Regions from separate parts of the Paenibacillus sp. P4_E11 genome, predicted to be linked through region 2. Evidence: a T-box and tRNA genes for the amino acid it is inferred to sense, from the RefSeq annotation. Region 2 holds a T-box; the other holds one or more tRNA genes.
What was found. A T-box is a leader RNA that pairs with one kind of tRNA and senses whether it is charged. The one in region 2 lies ahead of metG (methionine--tRNA ligase), so its partner is inferred to be a tRNA-Met.
Positions count from the first base shown of each region.

Region 1 (6,191 bases), on a different contig from region 2:
CTCGACCTTGTTCAACTCGAGTTCGGAATACTCGGTCCGCTTCACCACACTCGAACAACCTGGCTTCCAAACCTCGTATTATGACAATTCAACCGGAACAACGGTTCGGAGCTACTTCCTGTGGGAAGACAATCAATTCCACGCTTATCCGAGCCCGGATGCTTTGCTTACTGCGTATCAGAATCAACAATTAGCAGAGCTCAGCCGAGAGCATCTGAGCAAGGCATTTCCGGAACTGATGGTTAAGAAGTCCCTTGTCATCGGCGATACGCAGGAGCAGGTAAAGAGCCTGCTCGGAGAGCCTGATGCAGTCCGGGCTGTCGGGTTCGAAGATCATCCGGCTGTCTATGCCGGGTGGCGATACGAGAATACTTGGCATCAATTGGACATCACCTGGTCGGAGCAGGGGAACGTCCTCGAGTACAATCTTACCTACAAAGCATCTTCGGGCGTGGGAGGTCAGACGGTGAATTTCCATGCCCTCCCGTATGGGTTGGAGAAAACTACCGTCACGAACGTACCGCTCATCCCTTCCCGTCAGTCTGTTGCGGAATGGAAATTCTCAAGCGGACTCAGGTACAACTTCCTCGTAGGCCGAGCGGTTGGAACTCTGCTCGTGCTAGGGCACGATGGGCTGTACAGCGGACACCACAATGACTCGATCCTGTATGGAGTCGACGCGGAATCGGGTCGTAAGCTATGGGAAGTTCCCGCTAAATTCGAAGGTCTATCCTTCGCGCTCTCGTCCGATCGCAAGCATACCGCAGTACTTACCTTCCTCGATGCCCAGACGAAGGAATACGAGACGAAGCTGCAATGGATTGATGTTCTGACCGGTCAGCAGGTATGGGAACAGAAGTGGAAGGAGCAGTCAGGGAAGTTCTCTCGCTTATCGAGCGCAAAAGGCGTAGTGGTATTGGAAGAGCGGCAAGATTCGAGTAGCGGATCAGCAGCAGCTTCGCTGCGAGTGCTGCAGGAGAGCTCAGGCAGTCTGCTGTGGGAGAAGAAGCTCTCGGCAGACGAGAAACTGTTGTACGATAATTCCAGCAACCCGTTCTTGATCGTAATCGGCAGCCAATCCATTCGGGCGTATGATCCTCTCTCGGGTCGAATCGTCTGGTCCCGTCAAGCTGTTGTCAAAGATACGACGATCAATAATCAGCTTAAAAGGTACTTGGAGCTTTCCAATTCCGATAACCGAAGCCTAGGCTCCGAGCCGACTTCCAGGTTGTGGTTGCTGTTGGAAGGCGGGTATACATGCCTCGACATAACGAGTGGGGCCGTGATCGCAGTACTGCCTTACGAGCCGGGGAACTTTTACAAAGCCGTGAACGACGACTATATGTTCATCTACAAATCCGATTCACCCGACTATTGGAGGGGAACCACGTTCACAACATCGCTCTATAACCTGAAGCGGCAAACGACCGTATGGCAGACGAATGGCAGAGGCCGATACAGTGCTGTGGCTGGTAATACGCTGTATTATTTGCTGGACGATCGCCCTGTGGCAGTAGAGCTCGCGAGCGGCAAGCAGCTATGGCAATCCCCCTACACGGTGAAGGATCTAGAACGGGACCAGTTCAAGGTCGGGGACAAACAACCGATCGTCGTGAACGATGAACTATGGGTGCCGGGCAGAGAGCAAGTATTCGTGTTCGACCGGCATACCGGAGAGCTGAAAAATAAACTGGGGAACATTGTATTGGGAAGCGCAGCCACTAAAATATTCGACACCGATTACGGTATGCTCAACAAGCTGGATGACGGCCTCTACGTCGGTTCAGCGAACGGCACGTTCCAGAAACTCAAGAGTGAACAATAGATCCATCCACGTGAGGAGTCGCGAATAATGAATAGGTTTAGTGTAAAAGGGGTTGTTACTGTGGCAGCCGGGTGTCTGCTGCTGATCGCGGCCACTGCAGCTGTAGCGTCAGATGCGGTTAGGGTGCTTGTGAACGGGAACAATCAAGAACAAGCGGTGCACATCAACGCACAGGAAGTGCCTGAAGTAACACGGGATCTGGTGATCTCTTGGATCAAGGCTCAAGGACGTGATCAAGTCGACTCCTATTTCTGGGAAGGATTATCGATTCGAACCGCGAATCTGGATCAGGATGACGATCTTGAGGTTGTGGCCGTCATAGATGGGGCCGTTCACCTCGGCACATGGTTCCTATTCGACCGACAGCCTGACGGCCAATATAAGCTGATCGCGGAAACAGATTGGAAGGCGGACCGACTCGTATTGGAGGATCCAATCGAAATCGCGGATAACAAGCTGTTCGAAGTCGTGCAGAGTGATGGGGGCACAGGTGTGCATGTCGAGACCGCCCATCTGTATTACTTGGAGCAAGAGAAGCTAGTAGAAGCTTGGCAGGGTGTATTGGAGGAGAAGACGGCGACGATGGGCGTGTACCGTTCGATCATGGGCGGCTATCGGGTGGACGAAAGTGACTTCCTATTGTATGCTTGGCAAACCGTCACGCTGTTGGAAGAAGACATGGTCACTGTCAAAGGGAAACGTCAAACGGAGATGTCGATCTACGCGTTCGATGGTACTCGATTTACGGCAGTACCGATGAAATAGAAATACCCACTTGTGTTTCGTCCCTGGATGATGTATACTTACATTTCCGGTTCAAATTGGTGATCAACACGCCAATTACACCTTTGCCGCGGGGTGGAGCAGCCCGGTAGCTCGTCGGGCTCATAACCCGAAGGCCGCAGGTTCAAATCCTGCCCCCGCAACCAATTTACCTTCTAGCACATGACAGAACCTCGACGAAATCGTCGAGGTTTTTTTGGTGTTGCGAATGCAATTGGGACTGAAGGTTCCTTCTATGGCTGCAGCTCATCGATCGTCTCATCGACTAATCCGGTCCGCACATTGTACATCTCCAGCACCGGTAACACGAATATTTTGCCATCGCCCATCTCGCCTGTCTGCGCCGTCTTGATAATCGTCTGGATCGTCTCTTGCACCTTGTAGTCGGACACGACGATCTCCATCTTCACCTTATAGTGCAAGTTGACCGTATAGGCTTTGCCGCGATACACACCTGTAGCATTTTTCTGCTGTCCACGTCCTTGTACTTGGGTAACGGTAAAGCCGGTCACCTGAATGTCACGCAACGCCTCAATCACTTCGCGCAGCTTCTCGGGCCGGATAATCGCTTCAATCTTTTTCACACTCGCGCCCCCCTTCTTCCTGTCTCTCCTGCTCATCCTAACTTTCATGTTACTGAAATTACCAAGTCTCTGCAAGGTGGGAGCCTTCCAAATAAGAAAAACCGTCGGYAGCAAGCTCCCAACGGTTATCTCGGTCCAACTATTACTTGCAATACTGCTCGAAAGCTGTTGCCAAATCACGAGCAATCTCATCGGCTGAACGATTCTCGATCTGGTGGCGCTCGATCATATGCACCAATTCCCCATTCTTCATCAGTGCAATCGAAGGGGACGAAGGCGGGTACGGTGCGAAATATTCGCGAGCCTTGGCCGTCGCTTCCTTATCTTGACCCGCAAAAACAGTGTACAAGCGGTCTGGCAATACTTCGTTCTGCAACGCCTTGGCAACGCCTGGACGGCATTGGCCTGCAGCACATCCACAGACAGAGTTCACAACGACGAGCGCGGTTCCCTCACTATCGGCGAACTGTTCCACTACCTCTTCCGGCGTCTTCAGCTCCGTAATCCCCAGACGGGTCAAATCCTCACGCATCGGGGTAATCATATCCCGCATATAAGACTCAAATGACATCGACATTGTCGCTTCACTCCCTCTATTATCTTGAAATTTTCAGATATGAAAATGTATGTTTCTATTCGTATTATACATCTCCATGAAGAAGAAGCAAAGCGTTGTCTACGCTTACCAGCTAACGATTCGGATCGGAATGGCCTTCATCGCCTTCACCTTCTGTTTGTTCCACGCCCTCCTGGTAAGCAACGTCCTTGTCAGGATGCATGAAGGTCGCACCCGTAGCAGACGGTACAATCCCCTGTTCAAAATATTCCCGGTTCGCCTCCGACAAGAAGCCAATGTCCTTGAACGGATGCACCCACTCGTCTCCCGCCATAATAGCAGGATCAGTCGCTGTGGACCAATTGTGCAAGGGCGAGTTGTCCGATTCGTACATATGATCCCCGATGCATACACCATGCTCATTCACGAACGCTTCGCGCGGACCTCTACCTTCCTCAAACTGCGGCAAAAAGTTAATTTCGAACGGGTCCAGGTTATGTGCTTCCTGCTTATCTGATGGCTGCTTATCCATAGTCATACGCATCCCTCCTTCCTTATGTATGAGTCCTTGCCGTATGCAGAGATAAGCGGATCGTTAAGTGGCAGGCCGGTTCGGACCGTTTAGTTTTTTATCATTAGTAGATCGATCTTCTTCACCTTTGTTCGTTGTTGCCTCGTTCTGGCTCTTCTGCTTCTGTTGTTCCAGCGAGTCGCCGTTCTGCTCCGTTGGTTTCATAGCTATCAGCTCCTTTCTCCCCGGTATTATGTGTATTTACAGGAAAAATAACCCCGATCGCAGCCAAACCCAGCCATAGCAGCTGTTGAGCGGTCAAGTAAAGCAGGACCGGTTCACCTGGATTATCGCAAAAAGATACGAGCATGCCACCGATGCCAAGCAGGATTGCCGCCTCCTGAAATATTCGGCCGCTCGCTGCTTCGCCGACCTCTGCCTTCCTCCATAGCCTGAATCCGACTAGCCCGGACACGATAAACATGTAGATGTTCAGTGGATGGAACTGTTCATACCCATATCCGTCTGAGATTCCCCACGGCAAATCGGTTATGCTTCCGTAACGCCAACGCAACAGGGAGTACGCCGCTAACGCAGCAGTAGCTCCATAGGCAAGCAGATCGAGCAGCAGGCGTATGGGTAGTCTCATCTTCCGAGTGCGGTACATAATGAACGCCGTTGCTGCCAGTAAGCCGATACCCACTTCTCGCGCGGCACCGCTCATTAGCAACAACGACATCGGCCGCTGCCAGATCAAGGACGGCGCGAATAGCGCGTGGCCGAACTTCCAGAACAGCAGAACGATGAGCGCGGCATTCAGCATCAGTTCCAGGGCAGGCGCAGCCGCCTCCCCGAACACACGCAGGCGCAGACGAATCGCGCCCCATCCGCACACAAGTGAAGCGATCAGGACAAGCAAAGATTTATTGAGAACGAATGGACCTAGCTGCAATATATCATTCAAGATAGCGGCTCTCCTTTATCAATCTGTTCGGATTCGAATAGCGAAGCAGGCAGGTTACTCCTCAACAAAAAACGACAAGGCAACCGCACTTGTCACGGCTCACGATTGTCGTTTACGATTCCTTACTCTTCACCTGGTTGGTGCGCCACTTGTTATACTCCAGAAACTCCACAAATTGATCCTTCGTCACACCGGACTCCATCGCCTCGCGAACGAGCATGGTCCACTCCGGGTCGAGCTCTTGCTCGTCTATCCGGGGCTGAGGCTGAAAAAAAGTCTGAATCGGGACGTCCAACACCACCGATATTTTCTCGAGAAAGTGAATGGACGGATTCGACTGAATATCCCGCTCGATGCTGCTCAAATAGGACTTGGCCACACCGGCCCGTTCAGCAAGCTCGTTCAAAGACCAACCTTTCTCCGCGCGCAGTTGTTTGACGCGTTGCCCTATCATACCTATATCCCCCTAGATGACCACTGTTATGTATATATAAGGTCTACAAGCATTTTATCAAACATGTGATAATTTTCAATAAAAACACAAAAAGAATTCCTTTCTCCCGCCGACGGAAAAAGGATTCTCAGGGACTTACACTATCTGAACAAAGGGAATGGGCTACGCAAAACAGTCTTTATGATCTTGGGATTCGGAATTTCCGGTTTCTTGAATGAAGTGCCGGACCTCTTCCAAGGGAATCCCCATGCTTTGAGCCGTAGCGATCAAATCGATCCATTCGACATCCAGCTCCGGCTTCGACACCGGTTTTCTTGCATTCATTGCAGGGGCACCTCCGATATCTTTTTCTCAGCGACAAAGGGGCTTGTCTGCTTCATCTCATGAAAAATTAATAGCGGCTGTTATAAGATTCGAGAAAACGAACAGAAATACGGGGGTCATCCAAAACTTGGAATTATTAAGGCCTGACCCACGTCTCCATCCATCCGTTCCGGTCTTGCGAAGCATCATA
Region 1 is NZ_JBFUIX010000002.1:39,028-45,218, forward strand. It holds gene AC1DWB_RS01125 (outer membrane protein assembly factor BamB family protein) at 1-1,825, shown strand, start outside; gene AC1DWB_RS01130 (hypothetical protein) at 1,853-2,590, shown strand; tRNA gene AC1DWB_RS01135 (tRNA-Met) at 2,678-2,754, shown strand; gene AC1DWB_RS01140 (P-II family nitrogen regulator) at 2,842-3,192, opposite strand; gene AC1DWB_RS01145 (BrxA/BrxB family bacilliredoxin) at 3,335-3,769, opposite strand; gene AC1DWB_RS01150 (DUF3905 domain-containing protein) at 3,882-4,286, opposite strand; gene AC1DWB_RS01155 (hypothetical protein) at 4,402-5,223, opposite strand; gene AC1DWB_RS01160 (helix-turn-helix domain-containing protein) at 5,336-5,677, opposite strand; gene AC1DWB_RS01165 (anti-repressor SinI family protein) at 5,840-6,001, opposite strand; gene AC1DWB_RS01170 (hypothetical protein) at 6,138-6,191, opposite strand, start outside.
Region 1: it encodes a tRNA-Met, which carries the amino acid that the T-box ahead of metG (methionine--tRNA ligase) is inferred to sense. The anticodon was not compared.

Region 2 (13,854 bases):
ATATCGCGGATATCACGTCGGATGGTAAAATCACTGCGTATCAGAACGGTCAGGCGACTATAACCGCTTCTTATGGAGCGAAGACTGTGAATGTCACGGTTGACGTAAGCGTAGCCCGGAAGCTGGATGTTGATAAGAAGTCGGTCTCCTTACGTAAAGGCGACACTTCTAACCTCAAAGTAACGGCGACTTATGCCAATGGAACGTCCGAGGACGTCACGAGCACGGTCGATTGGAGCTCGGACAACGAGCTTGTAGCTACAGCACGTAAAGGAACGGTTCGTGCGCTTGATTCGGGTTCGACTCGTGTGACGGCCAAGTTCGGCGACAAAGTCGTCACCACAACCGTCGATGTCGATCCCGCTACTAAGCTGGAAGCTGACCAACTCAAGTTCGAAATCCAGCCAAGCGATATCGTGAGAGTGAAGTTGACGGCGACTTATGCCGACGAGACTACCGAGGATGTAACCGATAAGGCGGAATGGACGACGAGTAACAGCGCGTTCGCTACCGTAAACGACGGAGTCATTACTGCAGTCGAGCGTGGAGAAGTAACGATCACGGCCAAGTATGGCAAGAAGTCGGTCAAGATCGTCGTTAGCGTAGGGAAGCTGGATACGTTGACGATTAGCGAGAAAACCTTAGTGATGAAGGAAGACGACCGCAAGCAGCTCACGCTAATTGCCAAATACAAGGACGGCACGACGAAGGATGTAACGGATACGGCTGAATGGTCAACCTCATCGGCCACAATTGCCGAAGTATCGAATGGGTTGGTTACCGCGGTTGGAACCGGTAAGGCAACCATCGCAGCCAAGTTCGGTGAGAAAGTGGTCACGACATCGGCCCAGATCGAGGTAGCGGATAAGCTAACAGCGACTTACCGCAGCCTGATCATGCAGAAAGGGCAGAGCTTGCAAGTAGGGCTTACGGCCACATATGCTGATGGTACGACGGAAGATGTAACGGGTAAGGCAACTTGGTCCATCTCGTCCAGTAAGATTGCCGAAGTGGAGAATGGCCTTGTAACGTCAATAGATCGTGGGAAGACGTCTCTAACCGCGAAATACGGAACGAAGACGATTAACATACCGGTGGAAGTAGATTACGCCGTGAAGTTAACCGCGAATGAGAAAGCGTTCGATCTGCAATCGGGAGCATCCGCCCAGATCAAGGTTACTGCGACGTTCTCAGACGGGACTACACGTGATGTAACGAACGAAACGGAATGGACTAGCCGGTCATTCAAAGTTGCAGATGTCTCGGCAACCGGCCTGCTCACCGCGGCAAGCTACGGCAAAACGACGATCACCGCCAAATTCGGCGGCAAATCGTTATCCATTCCCGTTGAAGTGGATACGCTGAAGTATTTGAAATCCAGTGTCAAAACAATCGAGCTTACAGCTGGTAAAAGCTCTGTTGTCGTTCTGACCGCCACTTATAAGAATGGCGTGGAAGGTAACGTGAGCCCTAAGGCGGAGTGGAAAAGCTCAAAAGATACCGTCGCTGATGTGAAGGACGGAACGATCACGGCTTACGAGAAAGGCACGGCATCGATCACGGCCAAATTCGGCGGTAAGAGTGTGACGATTCGAGTGATCGTGAAGTAAGAGACTTAAGCAGCTTGGTTGCGTATAAACTAGGAAACACCTTTCCCATGGAAGATTGCCTTCACTGGGAAAGGTGTTTTGTTGTTTACTCGGTCTCCAGCCGCTCTGCTTGCAGCCGAGCCACTTCATCCTCGATCTGGCTGACCTCAATTCGCGCGAACAATGGCACCGGCGATACCAACGTCTCACCTGAACGGATTTCGATGTAGCTCCAGACTGGCTCGGCGATTCCGAGAAACGATCGGATTCTCCCGCAGGCGAAGGGCAAGAACGGCTCGAGCAGATTGGACAGGTTGGCAATGATCTGCACGCACGTATACAATGTATCTCTGCAATCGGCGGGGTCATCCTTCAGTTGGGACCAGGGCTTGCGCTCATCGAAGTACTTATTCGAACTCCGTACAAAGGTGAATACGGTCTCTAGTGCTTCTTTCAACTTGCTTTCCTCAATAAGCTGCCCCACATGAACGTACAGGTCATTCAATTGATCTCGAATCGTCACATCCACATGTGCGTCAGGTATGCAGCTATCGAACGATTTGACCAGGAACATCAGGTTCCGGTTGACGAAGTTGCCGAATGCTCCTAGAAGCTCACTGTTGTGGCTGTAGATGAACTCCCTCCAGGAGAAATCGGTATCCCGCTTTTCCGGCCCGTTAATGGTTAGGAAGTACCTCACGGAATCGGGATCGTAATGCTCCAGCACATAGGGCACCCACACGGCCCAGTTGCGGCTCGTTGAGAACTTCCTTCCCTCCAATGTCAAATATTCACTCGACACGATGCGATCCGGCAAGTGAAGCTTGCCCTCACCCAACAGGATGGCTGGCCAGATCAGGGTGTGAAAAGGGATGTTATCCTTCCCATGCACATAATAAGCGGTTACGCCTTCCGACCAAAATGGCTCCCAGTCTTTGCCGTTGTCACGCGCCCACTGCTTGCTAGCCGTCCAATAGCCGCAGACCGCTTCCATCCATACGTATATTTTTTTGCCTTCGAAGCCTTCGATTGGAACTTTAACGCCCCAAGGAAGATCCCGGGTGACAGCACGATCATGCAATCCTTCGTCCAAATACCTGCGCGTCAAATGCTCCGCATTCTCTCTCCAACCAACCGCCTGCTTGAGGGTACGATCCAGTACTTCCTGAAGCTTAGACAACGCAAGAAAAAAGTGCTCCGTATGCCGGGTGGTCGGACTGTTGCCGCACAGCTTGCACGTCTTGTCAATCAGATCGACCGGGTCGAGCAGGGCCGAGCAACCATCGCATTGATCTCCCCGTGCTGCTTGACCGCAGTGAGGACACTGACCCTCCACATAACGGTCGGGAAGGAATCGGTCACAAGTCTCACAATACGTCTGCTCCACGGACTTCCGGTATAAGCTCCCGTTCTCCACCAACTGAACGAATAACTGCTGTACCGCTTCGTGGTGGAACGGATCGTCTGTCCGGGTGTAGAGGTCATAGGAGAACCCCAGCTTTTCGAAGCATTGAACAAACTCTTGATGGTAGCGATCAGCAATTACACGGGGAGACACACCCTCTCGTTCGGCTTGGATCGCAATCGGCGTACCATGGCAATCGCTTCCCGATACGTACAGCACCTCTTCACCTTTAACCCGATAATACCGAGCCAGAATATCTCCCGGCAGCAAACTTGCCACCCGGCCCAAATGCAGCGATCCGTTCGCATACGGCCACGCCCCGCCAATAAAAATAGTCATGTGGTTCATCCTCCTAATGTGTATGGAAACAACAAAAAAAGCCCCCGTCCCCAGAAAGGACGAGAGCTGTATGCTCACGTGTTACCACCTCAATTCGCTCATGCCTCGCAGCATGAACCTCTTCAAGTACGACGTTTGCCTAAGAAGGCAGACGGTTATACTCTAGCTCTATAACGGGAGCGCCCGTTGCAGCCTACTTCCTGTTTGATTCAGGGTTCGATGCACAGCTTAGAGACCATGTTCGTCGGACGTTTCTTTACTCCTTTTCACCTGCCGGAGCTCTCTGTACAAAGAAAGGATCCCACTACTCTTTCTCTTCGTCGCATTTGTGTGTATTTCATTAATATCCTATTATATCCAGCTTCAGCGTGATGTGCAAGGGTGCACTTCACCAACTGCTGCAATTGTACCAATGCTGCCATATCCGACTCATCCCCGATGATGACGTCATTAGGCGATTATGGTACGATAGAACAATAATGCTCGTATAGTTGCTTAAGCAGAATGGATGCTGACTCGACGTCAGCTGGAATACGGATGGAGGAGTGAACCGACAATGAGCGAATTGAATAGCGTCTTAGAACGGGCGGTTGCAGGTGAGCGGCTTAGCTTAGAGGATGGACTGGAGCTGTACGCTTCGAACGAAATCGAGAAGATCGGCCACGCCGCCAATCAGATTATGAAGAAATGGCATCCGGACCCGATTACGACTTTTGTTATCGGCCGCAATGTGAATTATACGAATATATGCGATGTGTATTGCCGGTTTTGTGCATTCTACAGACCACCTGGGTCCAAAGAAGGGTACGTACTGCCGGATGAAGTGATTTTCAAGAAAATTCAGGAAACAATTGATGTAGGTGGAACCGAGATTCTCATGCAGGGCGGAACGAATCCGGACTTGCCGTTCAGCTATTATACGAATTTGTTGAGGGAAATTAAGAAGCGGTTCCAGATTACGATGCACTCGTTCTCTCCGGCAGAAATTTGGAAGATGAAGGACGTCTCTGAGGGGTTATCCCTGGAAGAGGTCATCCGCCAGTTGCACGAAGCGGGTCTGGATTCACTGCCTGGCGGCGGCGCGGAAATTCTGGATGACCGGACCCGCCGGAAGATTAGCCGGCAGAAGGGCTCGTGGACCGAGTGGATCGAAGTGATGACAACGGCCCACAAGATCGGGATGAACACGACGGGCACGATGGTGATCGGCTTCGGTGAATCGATGGAGGAGCGAGTGCTGCACATGCTTCGCATCCGTGATGCACAGGATGAATGCATCCGCAATGGCTATCCGTCGAAGGGCTTCCTCGCATTCATCCCGTGGACGTTCCAACCGGACAACACGAACTTGAAGGGCGAGAAGCTAGGCCCGGCGGAATACCTCAAGACGTTGGCGATCAGCCGACTTATGTTCGACAACATCCCGAACTTCCAATCGTCTTGGGTGACGATGGGACCGGAAGTCGGCAAGCTCTCGCTGTCGTATGGTTGCAACGATTTTGGCAGTACGATGATCGAAGAGAACGTAGTATCGGCGGCGGGAACAACGCACAAGGTGACGATCACCTCGACGTTGCAACTGATCCGCGAAGCGGGTAAGATTCCGGCGCAGCGCAACACGCGCTACGATATATTGAAAGTGTTCGACGACGAGAATGCCTCGGTGGACAAAGATTTCGTCATGCAGAACTAATTGTATAATGATGACATACATGAGCCTGAAGCGGAGTGAATTCCCGTTTCAGGCTTTTTCAACTAATTAGCTAGAACATACGTACGAATCCTGCAAAAGTACATGATTTTTGATCCGTTTGTATCCAAAAGTGGACAGGGGGGGGAGAAAATCCTGCACTATTGCATCATTTCGGAATTCGAAGAGGCCTCATGGAAGACGTAACGCCTTATTAATGCCACATTCCCGCTCTCTCATTTGTTTCTGAGAATGTCGCCACTAGGAGCGATCATTGAACCTTCACAGCAAACGCATATAGTGCGTTGCCTTTTCGCCATTCCGCGTGTATGGAGTACAAGTAGGTGCCTTTCTCAGCGGGTAGTTTGAACGTTTTCGACTTCAACTCCACTTGGCTGATTTCGTCACGACCTTCCCATTGAGACAAAACCATTTTTTTCGGGTTGCTGCCGAAGGATAGTTTCAGTTCAGTCCCGGGAGGGAGAACAGCTGCATCTTCGTCGATCTTCACCATGTCAGATGGACCCGGTGAATCGGCAATGACATGTCCGGCTAAGAACCTCCAACTGTACCCGCCGCGTTCAACGTGAACCTCCTGCTTCCCAGCCTTGATGGTAAGCATAGGAGGGCGATCACCACAGCCGGCAACGAGCAGGAGCATAAGCAAAGAGACAAACAGAAGAGCAAGTCCGAACGTTTTTGTCATAACCTGACACCGCCATTTCAAATGGTAACTAACGGGAGGATTCTATGATGGATAGACGTGACGGACTTGCTGTAGGTTGCAGTTATGTAGTGTGGTCTTCGTGCGAAAAGGGGAGCTCAGTCTTTCCTGCGCCCGATGTACAGAATATGCGAGGAAGTAGCTAGCAGATAAGGGCTTGCAGCAGACTCCAGAACCCAATTCATCACTTGTTCATACTCTTCTTCTCCGCGTGATCTCCAATAGTCCCACTGCTCAGGCTTCATCGCACCAGCGATGCTGCCGGAACTGATCAACTGGGACTGCTCGAACCCATGCGCTTCCATGAATGGTGCGATGTCTTCGATGTTGTAGTAATATGCACCGGTAAAGCGGCCGGTATCGCTATGGTCGAACGTTCCGGTGTCCAGGAATCGAGAGATGCCGGCGACCGTGTTGTTCGGCTTCCAGTGCTCGGGATAGAGTAACGAGGTCGTCAGAAACCGAAGCTTGGACATGAACGCCACGAATACAGGCGCACCGGGCTTCGTCACCCGATGTAGCTCTTGAATTGCTCGGACTCGGTCTGATTCGGTCTGCAGGTGATACATCGGACCGAGCATAAGCGAACCGTCGAACTGCTCGTCGCCGAACCGGCTCAAGTTCCGTGCGTCTGCGGGATAGAAGCCTTGGAAGCGATTCGCCAGCTGCAGCTCCTGCGCCTTGCTGCTTGCCTGCTCCACGAGACGGGGGGTCAAGTCCGTTAAGGTCAGATCGTACCCCAATGCGGCCAACTGCATGGCGTATTTCCCCGGACCAGCCCCGTTATCTAGCACGTGGCCGGACGACGGCAAATACTTGCGTATGTAATGGCTGTTCACAAGAAACTCAATAGGTTCGCGATCAAGCCGTCCCCACTCGTCGAACTGGTTATAATACTGAATGATGGATTCCATACAAGTCCCCTCTTCTAGAAAGTAATTTCTCGCTATTATATCTGAATAGAGCGAAAAATCAACTTATTTTTATTTGGGTTAGAGGGGGCTATTCTTTCTGCTGATAGAAGAGTGTTCCGTCTGGTTGATGCTCGGCATAAAATACATGCTCGGGATTCAAGTTCTGTAGCTTGCGTCTCAACCAGTTATGGTCCAGACCCAAATTCGTCAAGTTTTTTTCCATAATCCGACCGTCCACGATCAGTTCTGTTGGGAGATTGTTCAGAGGCTGAACAGGCAAGTTCATGTCTTTGCGGGTTGGCGATTGCTCTTCCTGATTTTTCAGCAGGCTCAGCTTCCCATTAGGCTCCATAATGGCGTAATCCACTTCCTTGATCGAGAAGGTACCTCGTTCCCGAAGCAGCATATTGAGGTCATCCAGATTCATTCTTAATCGGCTGATGGCCTTTTCCTGAAGAAGCCCATTCTTAATAACGATAGTAGGTTGACCGTCGATGGCGACGCGCAAACTTGAAAATTTCAGACTGATATATCCAACCGCTATTGTAAGCAAAGCCCACCAGATCAAGCTAATGAAACCGTTCCAATAGGGGGTTTCACTTTCACTTGCTATGTCAGCCGCGATACCGCCGATTGTAATCCCAGTTACATAGTTGAAAAAAGTAAGTTGACTCATTTGCTTCTTGCCCATAATCCGGGTCATGACCAGCAACGCTATAAAGGCGCCCGTGCTTCGCATAATCATTTCGACAAAATTAACGTTGCCCATAAACGGAAATCCCCTTCCTCTTCCGGGAAATTTCAATACGAGAGGTTCATTGGAATCTAGTATATCCTTGTTAATCCAAGATGAACCGAACTCGGAGACCCAGTAGGGGCATTAGGATAACTTAGCTGAGGAGTTATACGATTCAGCGTAATCGCGGCTTCTCCGCGATCAGAAATCGATAGCCGCCTTCGTAGGCTTCTTGCTGCAGCACATGGCCGTACTTATCCGCCCACGTCCCATCGAGCCAATCTTCGCTTAGCCGCTTCACCAGCGGTTGTAGCACTTCTGCTGGCGCTTTCGCGAGCGGCGATGTGTTGGCTTGAAACGCCGCATCCAGATACAGGGCTGGCCGCCTCCAGGCGGACAAGAAGAATCCGTCCTCGATGTCGTGTGGGACGAGAAACGGCACGACGCGCACGGTATCCGCCGAGAGGAGCAGCCCGTCAGCCAGCAGTCCCGTGACCTCTGCGATCGGCTTGTATACCGGATACGAACGCTCGAGAATGGGCGCCAAGTAATCGCGGAACCAGCAATCGTCGGAGCAGAGCCTTGGGTCTGCGGCGAAGATCACGATACGTCCGCCGGGCTTCAGCACCCGGCTCATCTCGCGGAAACCGGCCGCCAAGTCCGTGAAATGATGTGTAGCCAATGTGGAAATGACCGCATCCGCACAGCAGTCCGCTAACGGCAGTGCTTCTGCCGTGCCTTCCAGCCAGTGCAGATTAGCGTGGCGGTTCCCTTGTGCGCGCATGACTTGTGACGGCTCAACAGCTGTCACCTGATAGCCTCGTTCGGCGAGCGTACAGCTGTAGTTACCGGTGCCGGCACCAACATCTACGATCGTCGCACCGACGGGAAGCTCTAGTGCGTCTATCAGGTGCTGCACGATTCTTGGGTCGGCGTGGCGGGTGGAGCGATAGGTCGTACCGATAGTATCATAGTGGGCTACTGGCTTGTTCATTGCGTTTCATCTCCAATTATATTTTTTGACCATCATAACAACTTTCCCTATTCGCATCCATCCTTTTCTTTTGCGACGAGTGGTCAACAAGATCATTGTACGAGTCTATCAAGTGTGCTACACTCTCATCACTTGCAAGAGAAGGCCTTGATCCGAGTATAGGGGAAATCAGCAGCTCCAGCAGGGGCCGGAGAGTCAGGTGGACGTATGATTATTCATAAAAACGGTTGGGTGCATCGGCAACTGCGCCGGGTAACAGATGCGCTGGCGAAGGCCGAGGAGCAGCAAAAACTATATCGGATCGCACTCGAAAGCGCCTATGAGGGCATTGTTGTGGCTGATCGGAATGGATATGTGTTGGATGTGAACGTGACCTACGCTTCCTTTATCGAGCGGGAAAGAGCGGAGCTGATCGGGAAGCACGTAACCGAGGTGATCGAGAATACAAGGCTGCACATCATCGCCAAGACAGGGAAGGCTGAATTCGGGGAGCTGCAAAAAATACGCGGACACTGGATGATCGCGAACCGGATTCCCGTATTTAGCGAGGGCGAGCTGATTGCCGTTGTAGGCAAAATCATGTTCCAAGACATCGACAAGCTGTTTGAGATGAATGCGAAATACAAGGAGATCAAATCTTTTCTGCGATCCAGTGAGCAGATTGAACGGCCTGCTTTTGCAGCCAAGTATCGGTTGCATCACATTACGGCTGTCAGCCGTACGATGACTGAATTGAAGTCGATGGCGGAGAAAGTGGCGGGTTCGAACAGTACGGTACTCCTCACGGGTGAAAGCGGGACAGGCAAGGAGTTGTTCGCCCATGCGATCCATCAGTTGAGCGGAAGATTCTATGGACCGTTCGTAACTGTCAATTGTGCAGCTGTACCGGAGACGCTGTTCGAGTCGGAGATGTTCGGGTACAAGGAAGGTTCCTTCACGGGGGCTAAGAAGTCAGGCAAACCTGGGAAGTTCGCGCTGGCGCACAAAGGGACGATCTTCCTCGACGAGATCGGGGAGCTATCACTCGGCATGCAGGCCAAGCTGCTCCGGGTGCTGCAGGAGAAGGAGATTGAGCCGGTGGGTGGTACGCCTGAAGCGGTAGACATTCGGGTTATCGTCGCGACGAACCGCAGTCTTGAGCGGATGGTAGAAGAGGGGACATTTCGACGCGACCTGTATTATCGGTTGCACGTAGTCGAGCTCTCGATCCCGCCTCTGAGGGAAAGGCCGGAAGACATTCCGCCATTGTGCAAAGAGCTGCTGCATGACATACAGCCGACTGTACCGGGCAACGATGGCGCGGTCACGATTGCACCGGGTGTGATGAAGCTGCTCACAGCCTATGATTGGCCGGGCAATGTGCGGGAGCTGCGCAATGTGCTTGAACGTGCGTTATTCATGATGGACGGACGACGGATCACGGTGGCCGATCTGCCCGTTCACTTGCAGCAGCTAGCTACTGGAGGAAATGGCGGTAGCGCTAGTGAGCGAGGAAGCGAAAGTCGAAATTGGAGTCGAAAGGTAGGAACTTCATCGGATTCGGATGAGGGGCGAGAAGCTCATGCAAGCCAAGATGGCCACGAAAGTCGTGAGGTTCGCGAAAGTCATGCAGTAGTAAGGATAACGGATGGTCACGAGTTGCCGAAGTCTGAAGAAGAGGCTGGTACCCTTAGAGAAGCAATTGAGCGGTTGGAACAGCAGTGGATTGAACGCGCGCTCCATGAAGCAAACGGTGATAAGTTGGCGGCGGCGCACAAGCTGGGGCTGAGCAAGTCGGCGCTTTACGCCAAGCTATACAAATTCAAGTAGAAGATCAAGCAATGCTGCTCTGTCCGTGATGACAAAAGTGAATTCGGACCAGACAGCACGGTTGTTGTTATAACGAGATCGTTCTACGGAGTAACGGACACAGGATCCGCAATTCGCTTCCAAAACGCCATATTCCACCCGCTTGCGGACACAGGATCCTTTATTGGCAGTGAAACGGCAGAAATCGGCTCCGTTTCGTGTGAATAACGGAACCTCTGTCCGTTAAACATCCAAAAGGGCATCCAAGACGGATATAACGGATCTACGGTCCGATCATAAACAGGGGCCTCGTTGTGCCCTCATCAACACACGTCTAATGTGTTATTCAACGATCTCTGTGAACACGGATATGAGCCTCGGATTCCGGATTACAGGAATTCAAATTCCTGTACACTGGAATCCGGTGGATCGACTAAGGCTGTAACTGACTAAAGAAAAAAAGTTCAAATCTGCTCGAAAGCCGCCAACCCTGTTTACTGGCGGCTTTTCGACGTCTAATCCCCCAGATTATCCCAAGATAACCGCGTCTCTGAGAAAGTTGGCACGATTTTTGCTTAATAGAGAAGTATCACCCTATCGAGGAGGCATGGTCTAACGATGAAGCCGATTTTAACTTCTTTCCAACAAGCAGTAAGCGATATTAAGGATGGCATGACGATTATGGTAGGTGGCTTCGGTCTTTCCGGAATTCCGGAAAATCTGATTGTGGCGCTCGCAGACTCTGGTGTGAAGGACCTCACAGTCATTTCCAATAATTGCGGGATCGATGACTGGGGGCTTGGTCTGCTGCTGCGCAATCGTCAGATTCGGAAGATGATCGGTTCTTATGTTGGCGAGAACAAGGAGTTCGAGCGGCAGGTGCTGGCGGGTGAGATCGAGATTGAGATCGTTCCGCAAGGTACGTTGGCCGAGCGAATTCGTGCTGGCGGTGCAGGAATTCCAGCGTTCTACACGCCAGCTGGGGTAGGAACACCTGTGGCCGAAGGACGCGAGGTGCGGGAATTCGCAGGCAAGAGCTACTTGCTGGAGCATGCGCTTAAGGCGGACTTCAGTCTGGTGCGGGCGCTGAAGGGTGATCGCATGGGCAATCTGATTTACAACTATACCGCACGAAACTTCAACTCTATGATCGCCGCTGCAGGTGCAATTACGATTGCCGAGATTGAGCAGCTCGTCGAAGTAGGGGAGCTTCCACCTAATCACGTTCACACGCCCGGCGTCTATGTGCAGAAGCTGATCGTAGGTCAACAAGTGAAGCGAATCGAGCGGCTGACAACGTCAGCTCCTAAGCCAGCTCAACCGGCCGCTACAGGCAGCTCGGTCCCAGCACCGCTTCAAGACGAGAAAGCCGCTGTCCGCGAGAAGATCGCAAGACGGGCTGCAGCAGAAATTCATGACGGCTCCTATGTCAACCTGGGTATCGGGATGCCGACGTTGATCGCCAACTACATCCCTGAGGGACGCCAAATTGTGCTTCAGTCCGAGAACGGCCTGCTCGGAATCGGTCCTTATCCGGCTCCGGAGGATGCGAACGCCGACCTGATCAATGCCGGGAAGGAAACAATCTCGTTAATACCGGGAGCGGCTTTGTTCGATAGCGCAGAATCATTCGCGATGATACGCGGGGGTCATATCGACATTGCGATTCTGGGAGGAATGGAAGTATCGGAGCGGGGCGATCTTGCTAATTGGATGATTCCCGGACAGATGATCAAAGGGATGGGCGGGGCCATGGACCTCGTTCACGGGGCCAAACGAATTCTCGTCATTATGGAACATGCAGCCAAGAACGGGCAGCCCAAAATTTTACGAGACTGCAAGCTGCCCTTGACTGGCGTTGGTGTCGTCCATCGAATCATTACAGAGCGCGCTGTTATCGATGTGACCGCAGACGGACTTGTGTTGGTGGAAACGGCTGTAGGCTATACCCCGGAACAAATTCAAGCGACCGTCGAGCCGCGATTGATTATTAGTCCTGATTTGCGAGCAGAAGCCTATTAAGAGGTTGTGGAAGGAGGAGGCAAAGCCCATGCACATGCCCAAAGTGGCGGTTATTACCGGTGCGGCTGGAGGGATTGGATTCGCTATTGCGGAAGCTTTCGCGGCTAACGGGGCTGTGGTAGTGTTATGCGATCGAAACGAGTCGAAGGTTATTGAAGCGGCTGGCCGTTTAACGGAGCAAGGTCATTCAAGTATGGCTCTAGCGTTTGATGTGACGGAGGAGGAACAGTTGAAGCAGGCGATCGATCGTGTTGCGTCCCAATTCGGCCGCTTGGATGTGTGGGTGAACAATGCAGGTGTACAGCATGTCGCGGCAATCGAGGACCTCCCTACAGACGTATATGAACGGATGATCCGCCTTATGCTCGTCGCGCCTTTTATGGCTATCAAGCACGTTTTTCCACAGATGAAACAGCAGCGCTTCGGACGTATTCTGAACATCGCCTCGATTAACGGACTGGTCGGGTTCTCAGGGAAAGCGGCTTACAACAGCGCGAAGCATGGAGTGATTGGGTTAACGAAAGTAGCCGCGTTGGAAGGAGCCGAGCACGGAATTACGGTGAATGCCCTGTGTCCCGGTTATGTCGATACGCAGCTTGTCCGCAACCAGTTGGCGGATTTGGCTAGTAACCGTGGAGTACCGCTGGAGAAAGTGTTAGAAGAAGTCATATACCCGCTTGTTCCGCAAAAAAGACTATTGAGTACGAGAGAAGTGGCTGATTATGCGGTGTTTTTGGCGAGCGAGAAGGCTGGGGGCGTCACAGGTCAAGCGGTTGTTATTGATGGCGGCTATACAGCCCAGTAGATGAGGGAGGCGGAACACACGATGATAGTAAAAGCTGCCGTACTTGGCTCTGGAACGATGGGGCATGGAATAGCTCAACTGTTCGCGGCATACGGCCTGCAAGTGAACTTATATGATATTAGCGAGACGGCACTACAGGTAGCGGCCCGGCACATTCGCCGTAACTTACAGCTTATTGCAAGTGAGGACGGCACCCAACACGCGCCAGATCTGGCTGCGATAGAGGGGCGAATTTGCTATACGACTGATTTGGTGAGCGCAGTGTGTGATGTTGATCTGATCATCGAAGCTGCACCAGAGCGAATCGAGGTCAAGCAAGAGCTGTATCGCAGCCTGGAGCCCTTAATCAAGGAAACAGCTATTGTCGCATCCAACACCTCTACCTACCCACTGGAGCAGTTAGCAGAAGGAATAGCTTTTGGCGATCGGATGCTTATTCTGCACTTCTTTAATCCCGCTATTCACGTACCGCTTGTCGAGATCGTTAAGATGCCGGCCACAACCGAATCAGCGCTAGAGCCAATTCTCGACTTGCTTCGCGGCTGCGGCAAAGTACCTGTTGTGCTGAAACGCGGTGTGACTGGATTCATCGCCAACCGGCTGCAAGCAGCCATTCTTCGGGAAGCGATTCATTTGCTAGAGAGTGGTGTGGCGGAAGCTCACGATATCGATGCAGCGGTGAAGCATGGCCCGGGACTTCGCTGGGCGTTGCATGGTCCGCTCGAGACGGCCGACTTCGGCGGGCTGGATGTGTGGGAGAAGGTAAGTGGACAATTGTTCCCGCTACTGAATGATAGTCGTTCCGCACCGGAGCTCATCCAGCGTAACGTACGTGAAGGTAGATTAGG
Region 2 is NZ_JBFUIX010000007.1:50,679-64,532, forward strand. It holds gene AC1DWB_RS04905 (Ig-like domain-containing protein) at 1-1,610, shown strand, start outside; gene metG (methionine--tRNA ligase) at 1,696-3,333, opposite strand; T-box leader at 3,386-3,663, opposite strand; gene mqnC (cyclic dehypoxanthinyl futalosine synthase) at 3,890-5,026, shown strand; gene AC1DWB_RS04920 (hypothetical protein) at 5,295-5,729, opposite strand; gene AC1DWB_RS04925 (class I SAM-dependent methyltransferase) at 5,846-6,661, opposite strand; gene AC1DWB_RS04930 (DUF421 domain-containing protein) at 6,750-7,430, opposite strand; gene AC1DWB_RS04935 (class I SAM-dependent methyltransferase) at 7,573-8,391, opposite strand; gene AC1DWB_RS04940 (sigma-54 interaction domain-containing protein) at 8,599-10,200, shown strand; partial or broken gene AC1DWB_RS04945 (CoA transferase subunit A) at 10,798-11,475, shown strand; gene AC1DWB_RS04950 (3-oxoacid CoA-transferase subunit B) at 11,566-12,201, shown strand; gene AC1DWB_RS04955 (3-hydroxybutyrate dehydrogenase) at 12,236-13,006, shown strand; gene AC1DWB_RS04960 (3-hydroxyacyl-CoA dehydrogenase family protein) at 13,028-13,854, shown strand, end outside.